Regions from separate parts of the Pseudoalteromonas sp. T1lg21 genome, predicted to be linked through region 1. Evidence: riboswitches for the same ligand, from Rfam matches in the RefSeq annotation. Region 1 holds a riboswitch; the other holds the start of a gene.
What was found. Region 1 has a riboswitch for lysine ahead of lysC (lysine-sensitive aspartokinase 3). Riboswitches for the same ligand answer to the same signal wherever they lie in the genome.
Positions count from the first base shown of each region.

Region 1 (15,790 bases):
GATGAATTAGCCACTTGGCGTCAGTATTGCCAAAACAAGCTAATGCATGGTGAAGATAGCCCGTCGATCAGTGGCCAAGATTTCATGATCACCCTCGAAAATCTAGCTCATGAAAATGATGATAACGAGAAGAACCTGCATATTTTAAAAGCGTTGTACAATTACGCACAAAGCATGTAATAAAAAACGCGACAATCATTGTCGCGTTTTTTATGAATATTACTTTTTATGTAACGCTTCGATACGCGCTAATAAACTAGAGGTGTCGTAGCGGCCGCCGCCTAAAGCTTGCACATCGGCGTAATATTGATCAACTGTTGCCGTCATCGGCAAAGTTGCGCCGTTTGCCTTTGCCTCATCCAAAGCGATGCCTAAATCTTTGCGCATCCAATCAACAGCAAAACCAAATTCGTATTCACCAGCCCACATTGTTTTGTAGCGGTTTTCCATCTGCCATGAGCCAGCTGCACCTTTCGAGATGGTTTCAATCACTTTTTCACCATCAAGGCCAGCTTGTTTTGCAAAGTGTAAACCCTCAGCCAAGCCTTGTACCACACCAGCAATACAAATTTGATTTACCATTTTACAAAGTTGACCAGAACCTACTTCACCTAATAATTGGCTAAAACGGCTAAAAGCAGCCATGACAGGTTGAACAACATTAAAGTCGGCTTCGTCGCCACCAACCATCACGGTTAATACCCCATTTTCTGCACCCGCTTGGCCGCCAGAAACCGGCGCATCTAAAAATGCGATGCCTTGTAATTTTGCTTGAGCGCCAACTTCACGTGCCACTTCAGCTGATGTTGTAGTGTGGTCAACTAAATAGCTGCCCTCATGCATGCTTGCTAGCACACCATTTTCACCATAAACAACTGAACGTAAATCATCATCATTGCCTACACACATGAAAACGATATCAGCCCCTTTTGCGGCTTCACTTGGCGTTTCAGCGTATTCACCTTGATATTCTGATACCCACTTTTGCGCTTTAGCCGTTGTGCGGTTGTAAACTGTCACACTGTGACCTGCGTTGGCAAGGTGACCCGCCATTGGGTAACCCATTACACCTAATCCGATGAAGGCGACTTTCATTGACATAAAACTGACCTATTTGAGTGATAAATTAGTAACAATTTCATTATCTCAACCGAATAACTAAAAAGCGAATGAAAAAAAGTTCATTTAAACCGTTTAAAAACACACAGGTAAAACATGGATAGTATATATCGTTTCAATGCCCAGCTTGCATCTGGTGAAAACTTTAGCCTTGAATCGTTACAAGGAAAAACAGCGCTTATCGTCAATATTGCCAGCAAATGTAATTTTTCAGTGCAAATGGCAAGCCTTGAAAAGTTGTATCAAGAATATAAACAGCAAGGTTTTACCGTACTCGGTTTTGCCTGCAATCAATTTGGCCACAATGAACCTCTTGATGGCAATGAACTTAAAGCCTTTTATCAGCAACACTTTAATGTCAGCTTTCCTATTTTTAACAAGGTGTTAGTCAACGGCCCAGACGCCCATCCTTTATTTAATTATTTAAAGTGCCATACCCGAGGAATTGCGCAAAACCGCGCAATTAAATGGAATTTCACCAAATTTCTTATAAACTCAGAGGGTCAACTCGTTGCGCGATATGCCCCGCGCACCAAACCCGAAACCCTCAAAATGGTGATAGAGAGTAATTTAAATGATGAAACTGGCCTTATTCAGTGCGCAAAAGTATGAGCAACCGTTTTTTGAAAGGAATCTAACTGAATACGCTGAGTCTGTTTCGCTCAGTTATTTTGAGCAATCCTTAAACAGCAATACCACGCCCCTCTGCCAAGGTTTTGATGCAGTGTGCGTGTTTGTAAACGATACGGTCGACAAACACGTCATTGCAGATATGGCGGCTGTTGGCATTAAAGCAATCTTATTACGCTGTGCAGGCTTCAATAATGTAGACCTTGATGCTGCCAAAGAGCATAACATCAAGGTTTGCCGCGTGCCTGCATATAGCCCAGAAGCAGTAGCAGAGCATTGTATTGCACTCATGCTAACGCTCAACCGAAAAACCCATAAAGCCTTTAACCGAGTACGTGAAGGCAACTTTGATTTAAACGGTTTACTTGGTTTTAATCTGTTTAAAAAACGATTGGGATTATCGGCTGTGGCAAAATCGGTTTAGCACTGGTTAATATCTTAAATGGCTTTGGGGCGAAAGTACTCGTTTGTGACCCAATGGCTGGTGAAGGCCCTTACACCCTATGTGATTTAGACACATTACTCACACAAAGTGATGTCATCTCATTGCACTGCCCGCTCAACGAGCATACCCATCATTTAATTGATGCTAGCGCATTTGAGAAAATGAAAGATGGTGTCATGCTGATTAACACCTCTCGTGGTGCACTTCTCGATACTCAAGCCTGTATTCAAGCGCTTAAGTCTAAAAAGCTGGGACACCTAGGGCTTGATGTGTATGAGCAAGAGTCAGAGTTATTCTTTAAAGATCACCGTGAAGAAATCATGCAAGACGATATTTTTTCACGCCTTATTAGCTTCCCGAATGTGTTAGTGACAGGCCACCAAGGCTTCTTCACCCAAGAAGCACTTAGCGAAATCGCCTGCACTACATTGCAAAGCGCCAATGAAATAAGCCAAGGTTTACCATTAACTAACGAAGTTATTTAAAGCAAGCGCACCTTAAATTAAAAAGGCGTGAGGTTTAAACCCCACGCCTTTTATTTTTGTCTTTTACCTTGAAACTAGAAACTTGTAACTCGCAACTAGAGTTTCTATTTCAACAACGCCACGTTCACAAAAACCGCCGTCATTAATAACGGGCACACAAAGCGAATGTACTGGGCAAACCAATAATGTGGGCCGCTCGATACTTGATGCAATTTATTACCACGCTGCCATAACCAGCCAACAGTAATGAAATAGAACAGTCCCATTAAAGGTAATTGGTACTGTGTAAGCACCATAATGACTAAACCAAATAACCAGTCAAAATTTAAGATAATAAGTGATGAAGCGATAAAGACGACTAGCGTTACAAATAAGGTCGCTTTTTTGCGCTCTACACTGTGATTCTCAACTAAAAATGCCACTGGAATTTCGGTCGATGAAATAGTTGATGTCACTGAGGCAATCGACATTAATACAAAGAATAATAAGCCAACGAGTAAACCCACTTGACCCATCGTGCTAAACAGTTCAGGTAAAATCGCAAAAATTAACTGCCCTTCACCGACCAGTTTACCGCCGCTAAATACCTCTACACCGTTATGTTGAGCAACAAAAATAGCCGGAATAATCAATAAACCCGCTAAAAAGGCCACACCAGTATCAAGCAGTGCCACGGTTCCAGTTAATTTAGGCAGGTTGGCATCTGGTTTTAAATAAGAGCCGTAAACCATCATACAACCAACACCTAACGACAATGAAAAGAACGCTTGCCCCATTGCCGCAATAATTAAGTTTGCATCAAGAATTTGACTAAAATCTGGCACTAAGTAGGCTGCAAAACCATCCATCGCACCATCTAGGGTCGCAATATAAGCAATTAACGCCACTAATAATACTAGCAATAATGGCATTAAGCGACGTGACCAAGTCTCGATACCTGATTTAACGCCTTTTAAAATAATACTCGCAGTAAGAATAAGCATCAGTGGTGTAAACACAAAATTACGTGCCATCGAGTCACTGTGTAAAAAGTTACTTAACTCAGTAAAACCAAAGAAGCTTGCGAGTGGCTCAAGCGCATAAGCGAGCATCCACCCTGCAACTATCGAATAAAAGCTCAGCATCACAACCGCGCCAAAGAGGCCAATATAGCCTGCTGCAGCGCCCACTTTAGGCGCTGTGTCTTGCCATGCATTAGATAATGCTTTTACTGGATTCGCTTGCGCTTGGTGACCTAAATACAGCTCAGTATACAGAGCCGGAAGCGCTAATAAGAAGATAACAATGAAGTAAACGAGTAAAAATGCACCGCCGCCATGGTTTGCCGCTTGTGTTGGAAAGCCCCAAATATTACCTAAACCTACCGCCGCACCAGAAGCTGCTAAAACGAAACCTAATCGACTTTGAAAGCCGTCACGAACTTGTGCCATACATCTACAAATCTGTTATTATTTTTCCTCATTAAACCATAATTACAGTCAACTGCGTAAACTATTTGCGTTTGTTCGTGCCTATAAATGTGCATCTGCTGTAAAAATAAACAAAACTAAATACGAGCCTTCGTGTAAGCGTTAAACCATGAGCAGTCACTACTTTTCGAACACTCTTATCATCGAGCAGCAAAGCCAAACAACGGCCAAAAAAATTATGCTGATGGATGCAGCACGTATTGATGTTGCAAGTTTACCCGTTGATAAATTACTCAGTGGGTTTGAATTGAGCGTACTTGAAAAACGAAAAGTGCCTAGCGCCAAGCAAGAGTACTTAGCGACTCGCCTAACATTAAAGTATTTGTATCAAAATGCTTACCCTCATGATGATTTAGCCCTCAATGAAATATCGAGCCAGTTTGATGACAAAGACAGTAAGCTCAAATTACATACAAAACGAAGAGAACCTGTATGGGCCTGTTTATCACATTCAAATGGTTTAATTGGCGCTGCTCTTAACCCAGAACAGCAGCTATTTGGTTTTGATATTGAACAAAGCAGTAAACCTCGCCCTTTTCTCAAACTCGCAAAGCATTTTTATCATCAAGATGAAGTTGACTTAATTAGCCGTTTTGATGCTCCCGATGAACAAGCACAGTGCTTTTTTAGAATTTGGACGTTAAAAGAGGCGCTTGCCAAAGCAAGTGCTCAGCCGATTGCGAAACTACTTGCCCCTAATGTATTTGAAGAATTGAGCAAACATAATTTCAGCGCGAGTAGTAACTCTATTGAAGGTTTTGATATAAGTGTTGTGGCACAAAAAAGCACTGACTGGCAGTGCTCTTTTATTAACTTTAATGACTTACGCCGCGACTTGGCTTTCTAATAGTCGGCTGTGAATAGCCTGCACGACTTCATCTGACTCACTTTGCTCAACTAAGAAGCACAGGTTATGTTTACTTGCACCGTGGCAAATTAAACGAATATTAAAATCACTCAATACCTGCATTAAGTTCATTTCTTGCTGACGTAATTGAATCTCAGAACCAATTAAAGCCACCAGCGTTAAGTTATTCTCAACCGACACATGACAAAACTCAGAAAGCTTATCTAAACAAGCTTGATCAAGCTCAGGGCGTGATGCATTTGGTGCGTTATCTAAAGTGATTGCAACACTGATCTCTGAGGTAGTAACCAAATCAACCGAAATATTAAACTCACTTAAAATAGTGAATACACGGGCTAAGAAACCACTCGCCAGGAGCATTTCTGGGCTTTTAACCGTTAACAGAATTTGGTTTTTACGCTGCGTTACGGCACGAATACCTGGTTGCTGAGATTTTTCTTTTTCAATCCATGTTCCACCTAATTGCGGTTCACGGCTTGAACCAACAAACACACTAATATGGCTTCGGCTTGCAGGTAAAATTGTTGCCGGGTGCAGTACTTTTGCACCAAACGTTGCCATTTCTGCCGCTTCATCAAAGCTTAAGCGTGCAATTGGGCTTGCTTTAGCGCATAAACGCGGATCAGTACTGAAAATACCGACTACATCGGTCCAAATATGCACGCTTTTTGCGTTAATTGCTTCAGCGAGTAATGCTGCACTGTAATCTGAACCACCACGGCCTAAAGTGGTCGTTTGATTGTGTTCATTGCTACCAATAAAGCCTTGGGTTACCACAACCTGATCCTCAAGTAGCGGTACTAAATGCTCTTTAGCCGCTGCAGCGGTTGCTGCAACATTTGGGGTAGCTTTAGCAAATTGGCTATCTGTTTTTAGCACTTTGCGAACATCAAAACGCACCGCATCAAGACCTTGGCCACGTAACACTTGAGTAAACAAATACGATGATAAACGCTCACCAAAGCTCAGTAGCTCATCTTGCTCAGCTACTGACTTTGCGCCTTCTGACGCTAAATTTTGGAAAGCCTTAAGCGTTTCATTAAAGCCATGTGCTAAATCAGCATCAAGCGACAGCTCTGCCAAGATTGCTTCTTGAATGGCTACCACACCAGTAATATGTTCATCACGCTCAGCCGCGCTCAAATCACGTTTACACAATGCAACTAAATGATTGGTCACGCCAGCACTGGCACTCACTGCAACAATACGTACTTGATTATCAGCACAAACGATTTCTGCACAGCGGCTCATAGCATCAAAGTTAGCTACACTGGTGCCACCAAATTTTGCAACAACGTAATCTGATTTTGTGTTGGCGGCTAATTGGGTATTCATGTCGTCTCCTTTTGTGGAAAACTATCCACAGTAAATCAAGAAGAACTCGGCAAGGGGGTGCTTTGAAAATAAAGAGTAGTCCATGCCAGAAGCTCTCCACCTAGTTTGGTGACAGTTTTGAGGATTCAGCCCCATAAACCGAAAAATAACCGTGACGTCCGATTAATTTTCTCGGCGAGTACTTCCCTCATTAATGGTCATCGGCGTTCGTCACCTCACATTAATTACCTAAGTATCGCACCTCTTCTGAATGTTAAGTTAACACCTGGTTAAAATAACAAAGCCTGCTGTTAAAAGCAGGCTTCGAAAGTTAACGTTTAGACGTCTAGCTGTCAAGTTGTTTTATGAAATTAAACTGCCCGCTAAGTGCGAACCGTAATACCCAACGGTGTAGGCAATTAATAAATAAACCGACATTCTCAGATAGCTCATAAAGGTCAGCGCTTTTACTTTACTCATGGCGATAATACCTGCCGCAGAGCCGATAATAAGCATTGAACCACCTACCCCAGTTGCGTAAGTAAACGACAGCCATTGCTGTGGACTCATTACGATGTCAGCTTTTAAAAGTGCTGCAGTTAGAGGTACGTTATCTACCGCCGATGATAATAGCCCCATTAGGTAGTTGGCATATTCCGGTGCCATCAACTCATATAAGTGAGTAAATTTAGCAAGCATGCCAACTTCTTTTAATGCGCCAACGAGTAATAATACACCGACGAAGAACAACAAGGTGTCGTATTCAATCTCACGTATATAATCGATGATTTTTTTGTTAACGTCTTTTTTGCGCATTAAGAATTGTGCAACCAAAAACATCAGTGATAAACCAAATAAAAAGGTTAATAGCGGTGGTACACTGTAAAGTACGCTTAAAGTTAACGTGGCAATAATCGTCGAGAAGAAGATAACCGCAATGGTTATATCTGTTTTTTCAATTCGACGCGCGGTTTGTTTTTCAAATACTACATTACCCGACATACCCACCGATAGCATCGCTGCTAACAGTGCCACACTTGAAAGCGCAGGGACAATCAACAACAACAGGTGTCCTATCGTCACTTTTTCATCTAAGAAAATCATCAAGGTCGTAACATCACCGGTGATCAGCGATACCCCACCCGAGTTAACACTAAATACAATTAAGGTTGCATATTTTATTAATTTTTTAGGATCTAATTTCAGCGACATCACCACCGCAAGCGAGATTAAAGTCGCGGTTATGTTGTCTGATATTGATGAGAATAAAAATGCGAAACCACCAATCAGAAACATCAGCTTTCGTTCACTGATTTGATTTGGCATAATTTTATGAACAATATTCTGGATAAAGCCTTTAGAGTTTAAATACGCTACAAAGGTCATTGCAGCCATTAAAAACAGCCACAAAGTCGCGATCTCTAAAATGTTGTGATCCAATTGGTGTTGTATGGTTACTGGGCTTTGCCCATGAATTGGAGAGATAAATAAGATAATCCAGCATAAAGTGCCAAAAAAAAGCGTCGTTTTGGCCTTGTTTACATGGATAATATCCTCTATAACGATAAGCAAAAATGCCACCGCTATCAGGGTTAGGATAAGTGGGGTTACCATGGTGTTTGAACAACCTTTATAAAAATGTAAAAATTGTAAGTCGAGTGTTTCGGCGCGGATTCTAGCAGCATAGAAAGCATAAAACTATTCTCAATTACATAATTTACTACTAATCGCTAACACCAAAGTCTGAATTTACTGGAGCCTTATGATCCCAGCTAAAAAGTTATTAAATACCCTTACTGAACATTGGGGGGTGTTAGAACTGCTATTTAAACGTTTTAAGATGGCTGATTTCAGCTTGAAAGACGTACAAAATGCGATAAAACAAAAACAACCTTCCTGGTCAAATGAACGCATTTATAAAGAAACAAATCGTTTATTGAATCAAGATATTATCATTCCACTGGCAAAATCATCGCAGTTAGAAATTAACCGTGCAATCGCCGATTTTGCGACTTTTTTACTACAAGAAGAACACCTAGGTCTTGCCCAAGAAATTAGTGTGCTTGTTGATGATTTAGCTCGCCTTGGTAATCGCCTAGCTAAAGCGGGTGAAATTGAAGATTACGATGAGCTTCGTCGCTTCAGCCGTATTATGGATGATCGGGTACGCAAAATAATGAAATTGTTTGCCCACAATGAAAACGCGATTTTAAATATTGTTGAGCAAGCGAAAGCTGACAACGCGGTACAATCACTGCAAAAACGCTATCAAGCAGTAATTGAAGCATTCGATGAATACATTGAGCCTATGCTTGAAATGGTGGATATTCGTGGTGACTTCCACGCTTGCTTTAATACCATCGAAGCGCAAATTAGCACGCAAATAGAGCAAATTGATCGCCTAGGTAAGTCATATCAAGACAAGCGCATGCTTGAACAATTACGTACCCGTATTTTAGAAATGCATTTAGTTGGTCGTGAAAGTTTACGTAAAAGCGCCGATATGCTGATGCCGCTACGTGAAGAGTTACGCCGCAACAACCTAATTACTCGCCAAGCGGCTAAAGTGCTTGGTTTAGTGCGTAAAAATGGCGTCGATAACATGTTAAGTGCAGTACAGCCTAACTTTGTTTCAGACGCACAACGTTTTTCACTTGGTCAGCAACGTCATATCGTGGCCTATATGGCAGGCTTAGTTGACTTTGAGCACGATGAATATCAGCTTCCTGAACATGATGATGTGCCCGCCTATCAAAGCCCGCATATTCCTGATTACAACGATGTTAAAACACAATTTAGAAAACGCTTTAAAAAAGCCAGCAAAAAAGCTCAGCCGCTGCTTAGTTTCTTAGATGAAAGCTACCCAGATCTTGAGGCTGACGAAATGCTGTTCTTATATCAAAAATTGATTAGCGATGGCGACCTTGAAATCAGCCAAAGCCAAGAGAAAGTAAAAATAAAAATTGCCCAGCAACACTTCTCTCTTTACCCATTTAACTCATCGATTGCTGACGATAAAAAAGCAACAGAGCAATAACCATGACAGATATTAATTTAGATGATTTAACGCATCTGCAAGCTATTAATAAAAAGCTCACATCAGGCTACCACATTAGCGAACAAGACACGCTGATGTGGCAAGAGCTTGATCAACACATTGATGCTTATCGCCCGTTATTTAACGCCCTTGGCCATGACCTACAACATGATAGCCGTGGCTTTTACTATTTTGGCAGCGACGAAAGCACCCCAAATATGGGTAAAATTTCGCGTGCCATCGCACTGACTATCTACATCTTGATTGAGCACTATGCCAATACTGGTAAAGATCCAATGCGTGCCTTGTTTGACGAAGTAAACGACCTTGAACTGATGCAAACCTTAGTGCAAATCAACAAGCACCTGTTTGATCAATTAGAAATCTTCTCAGGCTCAGATTTACGCAAAGACGTTTACCTACGTATGGTGCGTTTAGGTCTTGCTCGCGAAGTAGAAAACGGCTTTATGCTGCAAGCACCTATTTATCGTTATATCGATGCATTAATGGAAGTAAACGAAGAAACCTACCTAGGAGATGACGAATAATGCAAAGCCAAAGCCTATACGGACTCAGCAAACTTGCGCTTTTAAATACTGCTGGCTATGCAAAATGCGTGATCCCGCTGGATAAAAGTAGTTCAATCTGTGCACCTAATAATACCGGTAAAAGCTCGGTAATTAATGCCTTACAATTTCCACTGATCAATGATTTACGTTTAACAGAATGGGATGGCCACGATTTAGACGAAACCCGAAAATTCTACTTTTCGTCAGACCAATCCTATATTTTACTCGAAGCTGACCTACCTAATGGCCCTGTGGTGATTGGTGTTGCCGGCCTTGGTAAAATTGCTGGTTACGCGCATCAGTTTTTTTGCTACCAAGGTAAGTTGAACCTTGATCACTACACTCAAGGCAAAACCATTGTAAAATTCACCAAGCTTTTTAATCACTTAAAAGAGCAAGGTTTCAATCCAATTGAATTAAAAGCGCAAGAGCTAAACGCCCTACTCACTGGCGGCGCAACCCCATTTGATGGCGATATCAACTTAAAGATGATCCCCCTCAATAACGTGCAAGACTCAGCGATTTATATAGAAATTTTCCGCCGTATCCTTAACTTGCATAAGTTAGGTGCCAGCGATGTTAAACGCTTTATGCTTCGTGTATTTGAGCGCCATATGTCAAACTCACGAGTTGATTTTTATGAAGTATGGCGACGTTCATTTGACAAAGTGAATCGCGCTAAACGTGAATTAAAAGCCCTTGAGTCAATGCAAGAGCCAATCGCAGCTCTTGAATCTATGCTTGAAAACCAAACGGTTTTAAAAGGTAAGCTTGCTGCCTATGCGCCAAAAATTGACCAAGCACTGATTGACTTTGAAACCTATCAACAAGAGCAACTCACTGAGCTAAATATTGCCCTTGAAGATATCGAACACGAAAAGCACGAGTTCGAACAAAAGCAGCAGCTGTATATTCAGCAATCCCGTGATATTGAACGTAAACAAACTCAAATTGAACAATGGTTTTTAGACTATCGAGCGCTTAAATCTGAGTTTGAATTGGTTAATAAAGCCACCCTAAAAGTAAGCCTTACGCAGCTTAAACAAGATTATGAATCGCTATCGCATTCATTAAGCAGTGCCCAAGGTCAAAGCTTACACACGCTTGATTACCGTATTAGCGAAACACAAAAGCAAATTAAGAGCTTAAAATTACAGCTGAAGAACCTTGAGTTCAATTTATTCACCCGTATGCGTGAAGATTTATCTTTAAAAGAAGTTGAAGAGATTTCGCGTATTCTAAACCCTGATATCTTATCGTTTGCCACCACCAGCAATGGTGATGTTGAGATCACAGACGAAGATGCCTTTGGTGAGTTCTTAGAGCAGTTATCGGCAAATGTGAAAGGCGGTGTACTTACTCTTCCTGGCGCGACGATTAAACTTAAAAAGCTAAGCCCAGTGCAAATGCAAACGGGCGAAAATAAAGAGCAATTAACCGCGCAACTCGCTGCCCTAGAAAACTCACTAAAAGAGTTTAAACAACAACGCGAAGTTGCTGCTAATGTCGCCGAAAAGCAAAAAGAAAAAGATGCCTTATATGATGAGCTAATGGCCTCAGAAGAAGCGTTAAAACGCTTTGAACAATTTGAAGTGATGCAGCAATCTGTCGATGCACAAACTCTGCTAAAAGAGCAATTAAATGCAGAGCGCGAACAAGTTGACGACTACCTGCAAGACATTCAAAAGAACAGCGGCTCAATCAGCGACCGTCGCTCAATTATCAAGTCGAAAAAAGATTTGCTTGCGCGCCAAGCCGACCGTTTACGCCAAGTTAAATCTGAACGTATCGATCACACGCTTGATTTTTACTCAGGCAAAGTCACTCCATATATGATTGAAATCAGTATTGATTTTGATAACTTAAGTGACCTCATTCATCACTTTAATAAAGACTGCCAAGAGCTACGTAACTTTGATATCAACGTACGTAACACCTACATGCATATTTACAATGCGGGTATTACTAAATTTGATAACGAAAACGATGAGTTTACTAAATACGAAAAGCTTATTAGCGCGTTTCATAACATAGAAAACGAGCGCGATGCCGTTGAACGTCAAGGCCGCGTTGCGTTAACCGAAGTAGCCGCTACTATTAAAGGCTTGCGAGAAGACCTAGACCGCCTGCGCCGCGAAATGAATAGCTTTAATAAAGGAATTAGTCAGCATAGGATCTCTAACCTTCAAGCATTCAAAATTAATGTTATTCCGCGCAAGATGTTGGTTGATAGCATTGATACAATTATCAGTACCTCAAATCAGTTTGAGCAAGGCGATACCCTCGACCTATTAAGCCAAGAGCCTTATAGCGAGTCTGCGGTAAACGAAGCGAAAGATCATTTAATTAAGCTTGCCTCAGAAAAAGCCGGTTTAACTCTGACCGATTTATTTGATATTCGTTTTGAAGTAGTAAACCGTGCTGGCGAAACTGAGCACTTCGAAAAAATCGATTCAGCCGGCTCTAACGGTACTCGTATTACCATTAAGCTACTGTGTGGCATGCTGTTTATTCGTTACTTATTAAGCGACCAAGAACAAAGCTTGTATCGTATTCCAATTTATATCGATGAAGCAGCCGATATCGACCCACAAAACCAAAAAGCAATTATCGAAACAGCGCTAAGCTTTGGCTTTGTGCCGATATTTGCCTCTGTTAAACCACAAGTTAGCTGTGATTACATCGTCCCAATTCGTACAGTGAAAGATGGTGCGCAAAACTGGGTTGATGAAAAAGACTGGATAGAAGTGGAACACACTGTTTAATTACAAACTGTTACTAACTTTTTTGTAAATTTACCGTAATTCATTTAGTGGAATTATTACTGTTTTATGTTATTAATTTAAATGATGGAAATTTAACCAAGGAGAAAAGAATATGAAAAGCATAATAATTGCATCAGCGGTATTACTTTTAGCGGCCTGCGCTAAGTCACCTAATTTGGATTACGACAAAACAGCTGATTTTAGTAATTACAAAACCTTTTCTTGGGTCCCTAATGCAAGCTTGACTGAAAACGTAGTAAATTATCAAATTAGTCCTTTAACGGAAAAACGTGTGCGTGATGCCGTAAATGCTCAGCTAGAAAAAAATGGCATGAAGTTAGTTGATATGGCACAAGCTGATGTACTTATAAATTACCATGCATCTGTTGATACTAAAATTAATACTCAGACAATGAACATGGGGTATAACTATTGGGGTGTTGGCCACAATACGTATACTGTTACGAATGAATATGATGTTGGCACATTGATTTTAGATGTTGTTGACAAATCATCAAATCAACTTGTTTGGCGTGGTGCTAAAGAAGGTCGTTTAAAAAAGAAACAGTCGCCACAAGAGCGCACTGATGCAATCGTAGATACAGTTGCAGATATTCTTAGTAGCTTCCCACCACAAAAAACTGATAACATCTAAATTCTGTTTTAGTTGAAAAACCGTGTGCCTAGCACGGTTTTTTATTGTCGTTTAAAAAGTTCACCTTTTTCTCCTACATCGTGCTTTATAAGTCAAAATAACTATAAATAATTCGCAAAACTATCTGGACGAAAGAGCTAGATAGAGCTCAAGCACAGCATTTCACCCAAGAATTAATCATTGATTCAGTCAAGGATGATTATGTTTACAAACTATTACAGTACTTTTTTGTAAATGTGCCATAGTCTTTAAATAATCATTCAGTTGAGTGTTTTTTGTGTTATGTTATCAATCAAGTAGTGGAATTTTTGCCAAGGAGCAAACAATATGAAGAACTTATTAATCGCGACGGCTGTATTATTTTTAGCGGCTTGCGCTAAAACGCCTGATTGGGATTACGACAAATCAGCAGATTTTAGTAATTATAAAACCTTCTCTTGGGTACCTAATGCCAGCTTGACTAAAAACGTAGCGAACTACCAAATTAGTCCTTTAATGGAAAAACGCGTTCGTGAAGCTGTTAATGCTGAACTTGAAAAAAGCGGTATGAAGCTAGTTGATTTAGCACAAGCAGATGTACTGATTAACTATCATGCCTCAGTTGATACAAAAATTGATGTTGATACCTTTAACGTAGGTTACGGTGCACGCTGGAATTACTGGGGTATGGGTTATAACACGCAAACCACCACTCGCGAATATGAAGTGGGTACGTTAATTTTAGACGTGGTAGACCGTGCTTCTAACCAATTAGTTTGGCGTGGTGCTAAAGAAGGTCGTTTGCAAAAAAATCAATCACCTGAAAAGCGCACTGAAGTTATCAAAGAAACGGTTGCTAACATTCTAAGTAACTTCCCACCGCAATCTATTAATCAAAACTAAACACCGTTTTAGTTAAAAGACCGCGCCTTAGCGCGGTTTTTTATTACCTGCTGAAATCTGGTTGGAGTGGTATAACTCAGTGATTCAGATACAATACCCGCAATTTTCAGTGCGCCTAACTAGCCCACTACCCCAGATTAAACAAAATCAAGAGAGTTTTAGATGGTACGCGCAGTACAGCTTACACTTCCCGCATTATTCGTCACTTGCACAGTGCTAGCAGAAGACACCAACAATATTGAACAAATCACCGTTGAAGTTTCAGCAACCGCAAATAAAGAACCGGTTGGTACTTTTGATGCGCCGGTATCAAACTTAGAATATGACCCACGTGTCGATTTGCAATCACGCAATATGGCTGAAGCGCAAGCTGATGTCACTATTCGTGGTGGTATCTTCGAAAATACTGGCTTTCGTGTCGGTAGCAGTACATTATTTGACCCTCAATCTGGTCACTACTTTGCTGAAATTCCTATTGCCCCACAGATGCTAACAGGTCCTTCAGTGCTTACAGGGGCTGATAATGCCCTTTATGGTATGAATAGCTCGGTTGGCACGGTTTCATTTGGCTGGCGCCCTATCACAAACACTGGCAGCGTTTCACTTGGCACAGGTACGAATGGCTTTAATTTACAAAGCATTCATGCTGCCCATAGCCAAAAGCTGGATAGTAAACCTGATTGGCGATTAGGTTTTGAGGGTGAATACTCGCACTCAAAAAGCGATGGCTCAATTGATAATGGCGACCACGACTTTGAACGTGCCTCAGCACGCGTTCAAATTGCAAGCTCTACCTCGCAAACCGATTTAATGTTCGGGCGCCAAGAGAAGTTTTTTGGTTGGCCAAATCTATACACGCCATTTAATTTTAATGAAACCGAAGACCTTGAAACCAAGCTTTTCATGCTCAATCACAAACAAATGTATGGTGAGAGCAATACCTTTGAAGTGACTGGCTATTATCGTAAACATAACGACCATTATGTTTTGTCTCGTGAAAACCCAGCTATTTTTGAAGCGTTTCACGAAACCACAGTTAAGTCATTAGCACTCTCTGGGCGTCACCGTTTAAATGACCGCTATGCAATTAATTATGCTGGGCAATTTATTGCTGATGAAATTGAATCAACGTCTCTTGAAAACAATTTTACGTCACGCAATTACACTAAGCTAAGTATCTTGCCTGAGTACAAATCAGCCCTTACAGCAAACAAAGAGCTTACTTTACGTGTTGGTGCTGCATTTGATGATACCAACCGTGATAGCTCAGATACCTCATTTATTGCCGATGCCAGCCTTAAAGTAGCTAATCAAAATGGCAGTGAACATACTTGGTATGCGTCATACGCCGAGGCAACACAAGTTCCCGGTTATACCGCTATTGGCGGCAGCGAAACGGGCGGATTATTCAGAAGTAACTACAGCCTTGAGCGCGAAACCACCGATAACCTTGAATTAGGTTTACTGATTGAACAGTCTTCATGGCGTTTAGATTCAGCTATTTTCTACCGTAAAGATAAAAACCTTACGGATTGGACATATCGCTTTGATG
Region 1 covers NZ_PQBX01000004.1:150,143-165,932, reverse strand. The annotation lists gene sbcB (exodeoxyribonuclease I) at 1-180, shown strand, start outside; gene C2M25_RS03310 (NAD(P)-dependent oxidoreductase) at 220-1,101, opposite strand; gene C2M25_RS03305 (glutathione peroxidase) at 1,216-1,731, shown strand; partial or broken gene C2M25_RS03300 (2-hydroxyacid dehydrogenase) at 1,697-2,679, shown strand; gene C2M25_RS03295 (sodium-dependent transporter) at 2,784-4,109, opposite strand; gene C2M25_RS03290 (4'-phosphopantetheinyl transferase family protein) at 4,258-4,995, shown strand; gene lysC (lysine-sensitive aspartokinase 3) at 4,972-6,351, opposite strand; lysine riboswitch at 6,433-6,605, opposite strand; gene nhaD (sodium:proton antiporter NhaD) at 6,694-7,944, opposite strand; gene C2M25_RS03275 (hypothetical protein) at 8,093-9,367, shown strand; gene C2M25_RS03270 (condensin complex protein MksE) at 9,370-9,915, shown strand; gene C2M25_RS03265 (ATPase) at 9,915-12,701, shown strand; gene C2M25_RS03260 (DUF4136 domain-containing protein) at 12,814-13,356, shown strand; gene C2M25_RS03255 (DUF4136 domain-containing protein) at 13,684-14,238, shown strand; gene C2M25_RS03250 (TonB-dependent receptor) at 14,401-15,790, shown strand, end outside.

Region 2 (15,790 bases), on a different contig from region 1:
AGTTGTATCAGCATCTATATCAGGTGTTTGAAAAGTAGCTTCTGCGCTTGTTAAGCCACCGCTTTGTGCAAAATCAAAACTAGCATCAGATGTCCAACTATAAGAAGCAATGCTACCGTCGCTATCACCAGCTACGGCGCTTAATTTAAATGAGGTTTGCTCTGTGCCCTCTGAGTCAGCACTAATAGAAACTGTTGGACTTTGATTAACGGGGTCTACAGGATCTGGTTTAGTTCCAGAGTCACTACTTCCACCTCCCCCGCATCCAACTAAAAATAAGGTACCAAAAATCGCGGCTAACAGCCGCTTTTGAATTAACATATCTATACTCCATTACATTCGCTTATAGCAGGGAAACTCTTAGCTATTTAAACGCTAAATCCCTTAACGTTGATAAAAAGCCACAGCGAACTGTGGCTCTTGGTTTACTCAATTAATTGCTTTTCTTACTTGCTGAAGCTGCTCTTGGAATGGCAGGCCTCTAAGGTCGCCTAAGCCTGCTGCCATAGTCAGTGCATAAATTTCACTTTCTAGACTCAGCATGTGTGCTTCAACGGTGTCTTTATCAATAGCCGCTTTTTGCTCCAAGTACTCAGCATAGAGGCTATCAATACGATCTATTTGCAGTGACAATAATGCTGCTTGTTGTTTAATTTGCTCGTACTCACGATAGTTCGCTTTGCTGTATGCTTCGCCTTGTTCTAATTGCTTGCGAACGTCCTGATAAACAGTCGGAAAATATCGACTTTTTTGGAATTAGCTAGTGCATAAATTTTTTCGATATACTGAGAAAAATAAAACTGCACAACGGCGTCTTTTTCTAAATCAATGAGTTGTCCTAATAGCTTAGGTACATATTCAGCAACTTGTTGCTCTTGTCCATCGATGAGCATTTCCTTTAATTGCTGATGTTGCTTATCTAGCTCTCGATAACGCTTCTCATAAGAGGTTTCCGCATCCAATTGATCTAAAATTGCAAACTCATCTCTTATTGGCTGTAAAACAGAAGTGATCCTTTGCTTAGCAAGCTGCGCTTCAGCAACCAACGAAATGACTTCCTGACTTTGAGACATGATTTCATCTGAAACTGTATCCGATGAAAATAGTGACGCGCTTTTTAGCGCATATTCAGGAGCTAACCGTAGTTCATTAAATTCAGGTTCTAGCACCGCCCATACTTTGCGAGCCTTAGTTACACGCTCCTCATCAAATTGCGCTAGGTTATCTGCATCTATTTGATTATAAGCACTAAGGGCTTCTTGGAAGACACTTTGGGCTTTATCAAATGCTGCACGTATTTGCTCAGGTGTTGCTTCTTCGCCGGTAATACTACTAGCTAGAGAACCTAAATCTTGCTGTACAGAATCAATAGTTTTACATCCAGATAAAGCACAAATGAATAACGAGCTAACAATGACTAACTTGTTCATTAATAGCTCCACTGTAAACCAACGGCAAATGACACATTACTATATTCAACTTCAGGCACGCGCAGGCGTTGACCATTTTCAAGATTCTTGGTCACAATATCGCGAGACTTGTATTGCGCATCAATACCGCCCATTAACGCAATATGCGACATTATTTGATAACGCAGTCCCACTCGCCCCAACACTCCCCAGCCATTAAAGCTGTCGGTAAGCGTGGTTGTTTCAAATTGGGTGTTTTGAATTTCTGAGTACATTGGCGTACTCAGCTCAGCTTCGGCATACCAACTGTATTTATTAAAACTGTCTTTTAAACGGCTATCGTAACGAGCACCTAAAGTAAGCAAGATACCCATTTGATCTTCTGACACAGAGACCACAGGTCGAAGCTGAGAATTGTAGTCTTGTTGGTCACCTATATTGTTTGCATTGTTCATACCCGGCAAGGTAAAACGTGCTGGGTTATCGGGATCTGCTGAGATAGCAATTAGTGCCTCATCAAATGCCGCTGCACCAGGCTGCACAAAGGCAAAATTTGAACGTGTAAAACTCGACGTAAAAAACTTGGTACCTAGGGTGAATTGTATGGCTTTTGAAAAGTTATATGCGCCTTTAAAACCAATCTCATTCGCTTTCGTTTTAAATGCATTTTCCTGAATATCGCCAAACTCAGCCAAGTGCCAAGTTTCAGTTTCAATTTCAGTCGAAATTGTTGCTGCGCTTTCAATATAAAAGCCCCATGTATCATCAATCCCTGTATATGATATCTGTCGTATTGCGGGGTTAGTAACATCAATTGATTGACTCAGCTTGCCAAATCCCGCTACATCATTGAGTGTTTCACTGTAGCTAATCGTTTCAAAACCGAGTCGAACTTCGCTAAAAGAGGGGTTAACAGCAAGAGCCGAACCGCTGAGAGGGAGTAAAAGAAGAAGTGCTTTCATTGTTCAATTCCTTGATTTGCAAAATCTATGCAGCCAAGAAATGATGCTTACCTTCCTTGGTTACAACATTAAACACAAAGTTACAACTGTTAACTTTTCACAACAATCAGTGTAGACAAATGTATTAATTTTACAAACCAAACTGAACAAAAACTTAATAAAAAAGCCCGCTAAATGCGGGCTTTTATACTAGTAAATTAAATTATTACTAATTATACGGCTTGCTGAACGATTACTTGGTCTGCCTTTTTAGTGTATTGAGGCATACGGTGGAAGTTCAGGTAGCGATACGTATCAGCTGCAGTTGCATTGATCTTAGCTGCATACTCTTGGTACTCAGCAGGTGTAGGTAATTTACCTAGGATTGCTGCTACTGCTGCAAGTTCTGCAGATGCTAAGAATACGTTTGCGCCAGTACCTAGACGGTTAGGGAAGTTACGCGTAGAAGTAGACACAACAGTTGCTTTATCAGCAACACGCGCTTGGTTACCCATACACAGTGAACATCCTGGAGTTTCGATACGTGCACCTACACGACCAAAGATACCATAGTAACCTTCGTCAGTAAGTTGGTCTTTATCCATCTTCGTTGGTGGTGCAACCCAAAGTTGAGTTGGGATACGACCACTGTAACCATCTAGTAGTTTACCTGCAGCACGGAAGTGACCAATGTTAGTCATACACGAACCGATAAATACTTCGTCGATTGTCTCACCAGTAACGTCTGAAAGAAGACGCGCATCATCTGGGTCATTTGGTGCACAAAGGATTGGCTCTTTGATGTCTGCTAGGTCGATTTCAAGTACGTGTTTGTACTCTGCATCTGCATCAGCTTCCATAAGCTCTGGGTTAGCTAACCACTCTTGCATTGCTGTGATACGACGCTCAATAGTACGAACATCGCCGTAGCCTTCAGAGATCATCCACTTAAGCATTACGATGTTTGACTCAAGGTATTCAGCGATAGACTCTTTAGAAAGTTTAACTGTACAACCTGCAGCTGAACGCTCAGCTGATGCATCAGAAAGCTCGAACGCTTGCTCAACTGTTAGGTGCTCAACACCTTCGATTTCTAGTACACGACCAGAGAATTCGTTGATCTTACCTTTCTTCTCAACTGTAAGAAGACCTTCTTTGATACCGTAGTAAGGGATCGCATGTACTAGGTCACGTAATGTGATACCTGGCTGCATTTCGCCTTTGAAACGTACTAAGATTGACTCAGGCATATCAAGAGGCATTACACCTGTTGCTGCTGCGAATGCTACCGCACCTGAACCCGCTGGGAATGAAATACCTAGAGGGAAACGAGTATGTGAGTCACCACCAGTACCTACTGTATCTGGTAATAACATACGGTTTAACCATGAGTGGATTACACCGTCACCAGGACGCAGTGATACACCGCCACGGTTCATGATGAAATCAGGAAGTGTGTGGTGAGTGTTTACGTCAATTGGCTTAGGATAAGCTGATGTATGACAGAAAGACTGCATTGTTAAATCTGCAGAGAAACCTAAACACGCAAGGTCTTTAAGTTCGTCACGCGTCATAGGGCCTGTTGTATCTTGTGAACCAACAGTTGTCATTTTCGGCTCACAGTATTGACCAGGACGTACGCCAGGCATGTTACATGCTTTACCAACCATCTTCTGCGCTAATGTGAAGCCTTTACCAGAATCTTCAACTAGAGCTGGTTTGCGGAAGATATCTTCTGCTTCTAAACCTAGAGATTTACGCGCTTTGTCAGTTAAACCACGACCGATGATTAGTGGGATACGACCACCAGCACGCACTTCATCAAGAATTACGTCTGATTTAAGAGAGAAAGTAGAGATTACTTCATCAGTACCGTGACGCTTTACAACACCTTCGTAAGGGAAGATATCGATTTGGTCACCCATGTTTAGCTCATCAACAGGTAGCTCGATTGGCAATGCACCAGAGTCTTCCATTGTGTTGAAGAAGATAGGAGCAATTTTGCCACCTAAACATACACCACCAACACGCTTGTTTGGTACGAAAGGAATATCATCACCCATGAACCAAAGTACTGAGTTAGTTGCAGATTTACGAGATGAACCCGTACCAACTACATCACCTACATATGCAAGAGGTAAACCTTTAGTTTTAAGCTCTTCTAGTTGTGAGATTGGACCAACTTCGCCTGGTTTTTCAGGGTTGATGCCATCACGCTCGTTCTTCAGCATTGCTAAAGCGTGTAATGGAATATCTGGACGTGACCAAGCATCTGGCGCAGGAGAAAGGTCATCTGTATTTGTTTCACCAGTTACTTTGAATACGGTAACTGAGATTTTTTCAGCAACTGCAGGCTTGTTTACAAACCATTCTGCATTTGCCCAAGACGCGATCACTTGCTTAGCAAATTCGTTACCTGCTTTCGCTTTTTCTTCTACATCGTAGAAAGCGTCGAACATTAATAATGTGTTTGAAAGACCTTTAACAACGATTGGTGCTAACGCTTCGTCATCTAAAAGCTCGATCATAGGTGCGATGTTGTAACCACCTAACATAGTACCAAGTAGCTCAGCTGCTTTTTCTTTTGATACAAGTGGAGAGCTCGCTTCACCTTTTGCAACTGCAGCTAAAAAACCAGCTTTAATATAAGCCGCATCATCAACACCCGGTGGTACACGGTTAACTAGAAGATCAACGATGAACTCTTCTTCGCCTGCCGGTGGGTTTTTGATTAATTCAATAAGATCAGCCGTTTGCTGAGCATCTAGTGGCGCTGGTACGATACCTAACGCGGCACGTTCTTCTACGTGTTTACGATATTCTTGTAGCACAATATTGCCCTCTTGGTGACGTGAAAGTACTCGGTAGTATTAAGCTAAATACCAATTAAGACCCAGTACTTATAGTATTCTGACGGTTAATTATAAAGCTTTTAAGTATAGATGAAAATCCATGCTGTGGTTAGGCACTTTATATTCACTATAAATACCATGAATAGTACTAGAAAAAAACGCTATTCAAATGAATATTTATTAAGAATCATTCCTATCTACTTACTTTAAGTCTTAGAAATAAAAAAACCCAGCACTAGGCTGGGTTTTTAAAATTTTCGTAAAGGGTTAGATTAACGCTCTACTTTAACACGCTCAATTACAGTTACTTTCGCTTCAACACGACGGTTTTCAGCGTGAGCTTCTGGCGTATTTGCAGGGTTTTTAAGGCGTTCTTCACCTAAACCAACAGTAGTAAGACGCATTGGGTCAATACCGTCTTCGATTAGTTTCTTAGCAACGGCATCAGCACGTTTCTTAGATAACCACTTGTTGTAGTCAGCTTTACCTACTGATGAAGTGTGACCTTCAAGTACTACGTCAGTACCTGGGTGCTCTTTTAAGAACTTAGCAGCGCGGTCAATATCATCTAAGTATTGTTGAGATACTTTAGAAGTGTTGTTAGGGAACGTGATTAGTAAGCTCTTAGTTACTTCACGATCTTCATATAATGTACAACCAGTGCCATCAACAGCGTCAGTCATTGGCGTGTTTGCACATTGGTCATCAGCATCAGGGATGTTATCGCCATCGCTATCAACTGGCTCAACTGCAACAGGAACAACTGTTGGAGCAGGTTCAACTGGCTCTGAAGCAGAGCTTTGTGCGCCAAAGATGTAGCTTAGGCCTAATTTAGCGCCAACATCTGTGTAACCACGGTCAAGACCTTGGTATAAAGATGTTTCAGCGTTAAATGCGAAATTATCTGTGAAGTAGTGTTGGTAACCAGCACCCACGTTTGCGAACATTAGATCTTCGTCAACCGCATCAAGATTTTTAAGACCGAAAATACCGTAGAATGGACCACCACCTAAGTGATATAAAGCGTCGATACCGTAACGCTTGCCGCTTTCAGAACCACTCATTGTAGTGCCATCGTTTAAATCTACGCTGTAGTCGAAATCCATATCAGCGTATTCTAAACGAGCGCTCCAGTAATCACTGAAACGATAACCAAGCTCTAAGCCCCAACCTGTAGAATCATCTACATTTAGGCCGCCAGCTGAAAAGTCACGAACGTCTTCCCAAGATGCGTCATAGTAGTCGCCAAATGCGCCGATGTAGAAACCTTGCTTTTCGGCAGCGAAGCTTGAAGCACTAGTTGCAGCAAGTGCTAAAGCAATAGTAAGTGATTTTAATTTCATTGTTTCCTTCCCATTTTCACAATTAAAATTGTAGCTAAGTTGAACCAGCTCAATCAGTTTAAACAGAGTAGTCGACTAATAGTTAATCAAAACTTAACGAACTCGGTACAGAACAAAAATCTTGCCGAGTAATTTCAGTCAATTACCCAATAATAGGTTATCTAAATAACTTTGCATAACAATGCCTTTAGATCGCTTTGTTATGATTAGGTGAAAGCCGCTTTTCAGCCCAATCTACTGACTTCAAAACCGATAAAAGTCCATTCCCAATTACATTATTATATTGGTTATTTTTAAATCAACAAGTTGAAAGCAACTTTATTTGTAAATTTTCGTTAAAAAGCAAAACTTTAGTGCTATTTTATTGATATAAATCATAACACTGGCGGCTAGCTTGCTCAATCAACGAACACTTAGATTTTAAAAAATGAGCATTTACAATTGTTATCAACCATAAAGATTAACCCTTAAGTACCACAAAAAGTTTGGTAATTACAATCACCTTCCTTCGGAGGTTGATACCATGCAGCAAATTGTTCCTCATACTTATATGGAGCTTTGATGACTTTCATAAACTCATCAAGTGAAACGCTTTGAGCTGTTTGTTCATACTCAGCCAAGATCATTTCAATATTATGATTGCGTGGAATGACTGCAGGATTAACAGCGCGCATTGTGCTGTAACTTTCAGAAGATGTTCTTAACCTCCATTTTGAAACCCACCCTTTAAGTTGAGAGTCAATAGCAAAGTCTCTCACTAAAGATTCAGTAAGCGCATTGAAAGTATTGGTATAATCAAGCTGATGTTGTTTCATTAAACTCAGCAATTCTGAAACTAAAGCATGATCGCCTTCTTGCTGACCTGCTAATCCTAATTTCTGCTGCCACATAGTATTAAATGCATCATTGAATTTAGCTGCAAAGCCATTCACTACCGGCGAGAGTTTTTCGACGGCACTCTCTTGATCAGCAAATAACGGAATTAAGCTTTCAGCCAAACGTGCAATATTCCAATTGGCAATATTGGGTTGATTACCAAATGCATAACGTCCTTGATGGTCAATTGAACTGAACACCGTGTCTAGGTCAAACTGATTCATCATCGCACAAGGACCATAGTCAATCGTTTCACCACTAATCAAGGTATTATCGGTATTCATCACGCCATGTATAAAGCCAATTCGCATCCAGCTGATAACCAGCTCAATTTGCTTATCGAGTACGGCAGTTAAAAATTCAATATAACGCTGCTCACCCGTACTGCTAATGTCAGGAAAATGACAATTAATTGCGTAATCAACGAGCTTTTCTAGCCCTTCGATATCCCCTTGTGTGGCTAAGTATTGAAATGAGCCAACACGGATATGGCTTTTAGCTAGGCGAGTAACAACTGCACCCGGGCGAGGTGGCTGACGATATACCGTTTCACCAGTTGTAACCACAGCTAAACAGCGTGTAGTTGCGATGCCAAGCGCATAAAGCGCCTCACTCATGATGTACTCTCGTACTGCTGGGCCTATGGCGCAGCGACCATCACCACCGCGCGAGAATACTGTTGCTCCAGCGCCTTTTAGCTGCAAGTCCCACAATGTGCCATCTTTATCTGCAATAGCGCCAAGCAAATGTGCTCGGCCATCACCAAGACGCGGTGAAAAATGACCAAATTGATGACCTGAGTAACCAAGTGCAACTGGTGCAACGTCGTTATCTATCGTTGAACCAGATAACAATTTAGCTAAAAATTCGCTGTCGTGATTAATCGCAAAATTATCAGCGAGCTTGTCATTGAAGAGCAGCAATTGCGGCTCAGCAACGGCGCTAGGCATATCTTTAATCGCAAGTAGTTCACTAATATCTGTGTATCGAGTTTGCAGTTTCATAACTGTCCTTAACGTGTTGCGACACCTACGCGGTTATCACCTACACCATAAGCCACGAGCTGACTAAGTGCCTGCAGGCTGTAGCCACTTTGCTGTTGTAATTCATTGAAGAAGTCTTGCGCCGCTTGTAATGACTTTTTAGTTTGTAAGCCGCCATCAATCAACTCATGGGCACGCAAGTAGGCTTCTACATCGCGAGAAAGCAAAAAGGTATCTTTACCAAGCGCTCGCAAAGCGTAAGGGCCAGTGTTGCCTCCTAATCGAGCGCCATGTTTTTTAAGATAAGCCCACAGACCAATAATATTGTCAGTTGGCCAATCTGCGATAAATTGACTGAAGCTGCCATGTTTCTCAGCAACTTCGTGGATCATGTACGCATTTTCAGGGATCGTTTGTACTTTTTTGAAATTTCGGATGATACGTTCGTCACTGGCCTTTTGCTCAAGCATATCCGGTGGCATCATCAATAATTTTTCTACGCTGAAATCCCAAAACACATCACGGAAACCAGCCCACTTATTATTGATTACAGACCAATAAAAGCCGCTTTGAAATACTTTACGCGTAAACTCTTCTAACCATAAATCGTCATTCATTTTGGCAATATCAGTATCATCGAGCGGGTTTGATAACAGCGCATGCAGCATTTCTTCACTGCCCTTTCGAGATACGGCTCGTTGATAAATATCGTTGAATTTTTCCATCATTTTTCCAATTTATTTGGTTAACGCTAAGTGTACGTAAAAACACGGTTATACGTAACCATGTTGCAAAATCGGTCACTAAAAAACAAATCCTTCGCCTTGACACCTAGATGGCTAAAATGCTTTAATCGCCGCCAATACCCTATTTAACTATGTTGGCTTTAACCTTTAAAGCGAGCATAAAGGGCTGGAAGAGGTGCGTTATTCAGGTAGCGTATGGGAAGAGCACAGACTCTGATGATCATACGTGAGGGGAATTAACGCCGAGAAGTAACACCGTTTGTGAGGTGCTTATTTCGGGCGACTGGGCTGAATCCCAGCGACTGTCACCAACAATAGCAAAACGCTATTGATTAGTTTGGTGGAGAGCTTCTGGTCTTAGTATAATAAGGCCGTTGCGTCTTTATTATTTTAAGCCCATTCGCTCTTCGAATTATACCTTGTTCGAATGACGACATGCGGCTCCATTCAATTGCTCCCGCATAAACTCTTCGAATACCTTATAAGTTCGTGAGAGATGATCAACAATTTTGATTTAAACGACTATCCATTATGGACAGCGCTTGTCACGCCATTTTCTGAATCTGGCGAGGTCGATTACACGGCCCTTGAACAACTGGTCGCTGAGCAGCAAGATGCAAATAACGGCATTTTATTGCTTGGCAGTACCGGTGAAGGACTGGCGCTTTCACTCAAAGAGCAACAAGCTATTGTTGAGCATGTTTGCCAATTAGCACCGACTGTACCACTCATGGTTGCTGTGGGCGGCATGAACCTCAAGCAACAAGTTGCTTGGGTTGAATACTGCAACCAACTACCTATTCATGGCTATCTATTGGGCTCACCTCTGTATGCAAAACCTGGGGTTGTTGGCCAAACACATTGGTTTGAAAGCCTACTCAACGCAAGCCATCACCCTTGTATGTTGTATAACGTACCAGGACGTAGCGCAGTTGAGATCTCACCGCAGGTGATCAAAAACCTTGCTGAACACAAAAACCTTTGGGCTTTAAAAGAGGCCAGTGGCGACATTAGCAAATTTGAAGGCTTTAGAACGGCATCACCAACATTAGCCATTTTCAGTGGCGATGATGCACTTATGCCGTATTTTGCTCAAGCTGGTGCCAAAGGTTTAGTTTCGGTTGCCGCGAATGCTTGGCCGATTCAAACCCATGAGTTTGTTAAACGCAGTTTAAGTGGTCAATACCCAAATCTATTCACCGATTGGTCGCAAGCAATCCAAAGTTTATTCGCTGTAGCAAATCCAATCCCCGTAAAAGTACTGATGCACCTGCAAGGTAAAATAAATACCCCGCATTTACGTCCGCCGCTTACACATTTAGAGCTTGAGCAAACAGACAGCATCACCCACGCAAACAACACAATTTTATCTTGGAACTAAAAACAGGTTTTATCATGAGCTGGTTAGAATTATTAAACAACTTAGAATCAGGCGCAGTTCGCGCAGCAACACAAGACGAGAACGGCAACTGGCACGCCAATGTTGAAGTTAAACAAGGCATTTTAGAAGCCTTTAAGAATGGTACAAATACCGAGTTCCCGGGTGGTTTTGTTGATAAGCACAACTTAGCACCACAAGGCTTTGCAGCAGATGCAGGCGTGCGTATGGTACCAGGTGGTAGCAGTGTTCGTCGTGGCGCACACGTTGCCAAAGGCACCATTATCATGCCACCAGCGTATGTAAATATTGGCGCATTCATCGACGAAGGCACAATGGTCGACAGCCACGCATTAGTGGGTTCATGTGCACAAGTGGGTAAAAATGTTCACCTAAGTGCGGCAGTACAATTAGGTGGCGTACTTGAGCCAATTGGTGCCAGCCCTGTGGTTATTGAAGATGGCGCATTCATCGGTGCAGGCTGCGTTATTGTTGAAGGTGTGGTCGTGAAAAAAGGTGCTGTACTTGCGCCGGGTGTTCGCTTATCGGCAACCATTCCTGTCTACGATTGCGTTAACGAGCGCCAGCTAGACAAAGGTGAAGCAATTCCAGAAAACGCGATTGTGATCCCAGGCTCTCGTCCAGCTTCAAATGCATGGGGTCGTGAACAAGGTCTAAGCATGTCGTGTGCATTGATCGTGAAATACCGTGACGAACAAAGCGATGCATCATTACTGTTAGAAGAGGTTTTACGTTAATGAGCTTTTTGAGCACGCCTATCAAGCAAGCGGTTGAACAAGTTTCAACGCATCTTGATACGCCATTTTTTATCTATGATTTAGATAAATTAACTGCACATTTAAATCAACTGACTGCACAAACCAATGTAAAACTTTGGTATGCCGTTAAGGCCAACCCACTGTCTCGCATTATTCAATGTTTAGACAGCGCAGGGTTTAACTTTGATGTTGCAAGTAAAGGTGAACTTGAGCAAGTACTTGCCCAAGGCATCGATAGCAAGCGCGTGCTCAACACAGGGCCTGCAAAAAGCCCTGCACAAATTTCACATTTTATTGCTCGCGGCGTACGTACTTTTGTGGCCGAGAGCATTAACCAAGTTCGCTGGTTAAACGAACAAGCAACAAAAACAAATTGTCAGCTGCAAGTTCTATTGCGTGTACAACTTCGTTGGCCAGACAGCGAAAAGAACCCACTTGGTGGTGATAGCCTTACCCCTTTTGGTTTGGGCTGTGATGAGTGGCAAGCACTCACTGCAAGTGATTACCCTGCTCTTAGCTTTGATGGTCTGCATATTTTCCAATGGGGCAATATGCTGAGCACTGACAAGCTCGCCGAGCTATGGCGCGCGATGATTGCGCCACTGCAACAGCTAGCACGCTCATTAAACATTAATCTTAATATTCTCGACTTAGGGGGTGGCTTAGGCATTCCTTATACTCAAGATGCTAACCGACTTGATTGGTCTGCACTTATCGAGACCCTAGCGAGCATAAAAGCAGATGCCGGTGTTAATGAGCTTTGGATGGAACTTGGCCGCTATGCGGTGGGCGAATGCGGCCATTACGCAACGCCAGTTGTTGAGCGTAAAGTAAATTACAATCAACAGCAGGTCATTTTATCAGGCGGTATTAACCATTTACTTCGCCCAGCTGTGACAAGCCAAGATTTTCCTGCATCGTTACTACGCGAATCGACGGCTGAGCCTGCAGCAATGACTTTATACGGGCCACTTTGCACCGCCCTTGATTGCTTAGGTGAGCACCAATTAGCGAGCGATTTAAATGAGCAAGACTGGTTGGTATTCAGCCAATGTGGCGCGTATGGCTTTACCGAAAGTATGCCGTACTTTCTATGCCACGAATTAGCGGCTGAATACATCCTTGAACAAGGCAATATTGAGTGCATCCGTAGCGCTGAAGATGCCAGCTATTATTTAAGGTAATCACCATGAGTAAAGAATTAATCAACCAAGAGAATATTGTTGTTGGCGAGATTGCAAACGGCCTACCTCTAACAATCCCAGTGTATCGCTTAAAAGGCGATGGCACGGGGCCAGACGTGTATATACAAGCCAATATGCACGGCGCTGAAGTACAAGGTAACGCCGTAATTTATCAATTGCTTGAGCAGCTAAAATCACTCAAGCTGCGTGGCGATATTACCCTAGTGCCTTATGCCAACCCTATTGGCTGCAACCAAAAATCAGGTGAGTTTACTTTAGGTCGCTTCGATCCAATTACTGGCACCAACTGGAACCGTATGTACCGCTTTAATAAAGCGTTACCGTCACAGATTGCTGAACAGTATAAAGACAGTGATGATGCGACCCTTAAAGCGGCGTTTAAACAGGCACTCGTTGCTGACATCGACAGTCAATTAACGGGCCCAGATTACAGCCTACCAACGGGTAAGCGTATTGCCCTTAACTTGCAAAAGCTTGCTCATCAGGCTGATATTGTTTTAGATCTTCACACCGGGCCTATCTCAAGTCAGCACTTATACTGTCCTGAATACGCCAAAAACAGCGCGAGCTACTTTAACATCGAACATGTGCTATTGATCCCAAGTGATTTTGATCGCGCGATGGATGAAGCGAGTTTCTGTCCATGGTGGTCACTATCTGAAGAGCTTGGCAAGCAAGGCCGTGAATTCGCTGTTCAAGTAGAGGCATTTACCGTTGAGCTAGGTAGCCAAGAAAAAATCGATTTAAGTGCAGCACTTGATGATGCAAATAGCATTTTAAGTTACCTCAATCACAAAGAGGTATTAGTTGATGCTGCGTACCAACCAAAAGCGATGACACGCTATGCCTGTATGCTTGAAGATTATATAGCTTACTACGCCCCTATGGGTGGCATGGTTGAATACCTTGCCCCACTGGGTGGCCATATTAAAGCAGGTGAGCCTATCGCCCGTATTTTAAGAATGGAGCGCTACCTTTCTGAGCAGCCCCTACAAACATTAAGTTTTGATAAAGACGCCATCGCTATTTTGCATTTTGCTTCAGCAAGCGTGAATCAAGGTACTGAACTTTATAAGTTTTTTACCAACGTATTTGAGCTATAAGCTCATTCCTTCTCATTGCGTGAGAGTCGACGGCTTATGCCCTTAGGCCGTTACAGCAGGGCTCCAAGCTTAGCTTGGGGCTCTCTATTTACCTAAAATTTCAACAATTCAGTACAAGTTCACGGTTACTTATGTAAAAATCGTTATAATTATACCTACTTACAAGTCTACTGAAAGGGAACTGCAATGGGATGGCGCATTTGGCTGGCAGCCGCTGGCTTATTTTCTGTACCTGTATTTGCTCAAACTGAACAACCACAAACTAACGAACAAGATGACGCGCTAGAACTCGTAAAGCAGTGTATTTTGAACGAAGCTATTGGCGGTGACGGTAAACAAACACTCGAAGAACTTCGTAAAAAATGTTCTGACTTAGACGAGAGCAAAAAGCTCACAGCTCTTGAAAAACGTAAAGCCCGTGAAGAAGTAAGTAAGAAAAACCGTAATGTGATCACCCCACATAAGCGTAACTATATATTGCCGCTGTCTTACGTATCCAATCCTAATGAGCGCCCTTTTGATGGCCTAAAAGACCTCGCTGAAGAAGTCGATGGCGAGCCACTTGATAATCTTGAAGTAAAATATCAACTATCAATCAAAGTGCCTATCTTCGAAGGCTTCTCAGATAAAGACCAAGGCGTATTTTTTGCATTTACCATGCAATCGTTTTGGCAGTTTTATAACAAAGATATTTCATCACCGTTTCGTGAAACGAATTATGAACCTGAGATATTCTGGGTGAACTACCTCGACCCTGAGCATGTGCTTTGGGGCGATGAAATGGCAATTGCAATTGGTGCCTCACATCAATCGAATGGCCGCAGCCAGCCAAATTCACGTTCATGGAACCGTATTTATGCGGATTTCTTATGGGAAAAAGATGGCTTTGTATTTAGCTTTAAGCCTTGGTACCGCATTCCTGAAGACAAAAAAGACGATGAGATCGAAGCCCGTGGCGATGATAATCCAGATATCTACAAATACATGGGTTACTTTGAGTTCTCGGGTGCATACCGTTACAACGAGCATGAATTTAGCTTTATGACCCGTAATAACTTAAATTCAGATAACCGCGGTGCAATCCAATTAGATTGGTCTTTCCCTCTTTGGGGCCGATTACGTGGTTACGCACAATACTTTAATGGTTATGGCGAAAGCTTAATTGATTACAACGCCGATATTGAACGTTTTGGTGTGGGTATTCTATTAACTGACTTACTTTAACTGATAAAGAGCGAGCTTTAGTTAGCTCGCTCTAAATAGTCGTTATTTTTTAACGATGAAGTGACCTTCAAATTCTGCCACTAACACATCACCATCGTATACATTCACTGGCACATGGTAGCTTGCTTTACCACTGTCTTCTAACTCCGCTAACTTGCCTTTACAACCAGCCAGCTCAACACTACCACGAGGGTCGTTATTCAGTGGTTTAAGGTATTTAATGTTGGCATCAGCTAACACGATATTCCCTTCAAGCCCTGCTTCTTTTAGTGCAAGGTAAGTTGCGCCCCACCCTGTTAAAGTCGCTAAACTATAAATCGAGCCAGCAAACATGGTGTTATGAAGGTTTAAGTTCGCATCTAAGTCAGCGCGAGTAGTAAACTGCCAATCGGTATAGCTTTCTACTTTAATGCCCATCGCATCACTGATTGGGATCGACTCACGCCACGTATTTTGCAGCACTTGTGTCCAGTTTGGATGACGGAACCACCCCGGCTCAGACGGCTTTTGTTTTACCATTTTCCAGTGCTGAACATCATCATAAGCAAGGTGCGCTTTTTCTTTTACTTCGTAGCCATGGCGCTTATAGAAATCAAGTGCTCGCTCACGAGCAAACAATACCAGCTCGTCGGCATCTTGAGTCCATGCTATTTTTTCTAATTCATGTAATAAACGGCTACCAATATGCTGGTTGCGATTACCTTCAGCGACCGCCATATATCGAACTTGCGCTTGCTTGTGATTATTAAAATGCAGGCGAGCTACGCCTAATACGTCGCCGTTATTATTTTTGATAAAGCGGTGCTCTGCGTCTTGCTCCAAGTCATCTTGCTCAGAACCGCGCGGCTCGCCCCAAGGTGCTCTTAAAACCTGCCAACGTAATGAATAATACGCTTGCCAATCTTCGCTGCTTTGTGGGGTGGTCACTTTAAACATAAAAACTCCTGTGAT
Region 2 covers NZ_PQBX01000010.1:130,302-146,091, forward strand. The annotation lists gene C2M25_RS06085 (PKD domain-containing protein) at 1-321, opposite strand, end outside; gene C2M25_RS06090 (hypothetical protein) at 430-633, opposite strand; gene C2M25_RS06095 (hypothetical protein) at 702-1,430, opposite strand; gene C2M25_RS06100 (hypothetical protein) at 1,430-2,371, opposite strand; gene acnB (bifunctional aconitate hydratase 2/2-methylisocitrate dehydratase) at 2,584-5,181, opposite strand; gene C2M25_RS06110 (OmpA family protein) at 5,475-6,545, opposite strand; gene C2M25_RS06115 (protein adenylyltransferase SelO) at 7,013-8,425, opposite strand; gene C2M25_RS06120 (DNA-3-methyladenine glycosylase I) at 8,434-9,129, opposite strand; lysine riboswitch at 9,313-9,509, shown strand; gene dapA (4-hydroxy-tetrahydrodipicolinate synthase) at 9,647-10,531, shown strand; gene C2M25_RS06130 (2,3,4,5-tetrahydropyridine-2,6-dicarboxylate N-succinyltransferase) at 10,546-11,286, shown strand; gene C2M25_RS06135 (PLP-dependent decarboxylase) at 11,286-12,491, shown strand; gene C2M25_RS06140 (succinylglutamate desuccinylase/aspartoacylase family protein) at 12,497-13,615, shown strand; gene C2M25_RS06145 (phospholipase A) at 13,802-14,839, shown strand; gene C2M25_RS06150 (bifunctional GNAT family N-acetyltransferase/hotdog fold thioesterase) at 14,882-15,775, opposite strand.
Region 2: another riboswitch for lysine. It lies ahead of dapA (4-hydroxy-tetrahydrodipicolinate synthase); the one in region 1 lies ahead of lysC (lysine-sensitive aspartokinase 3).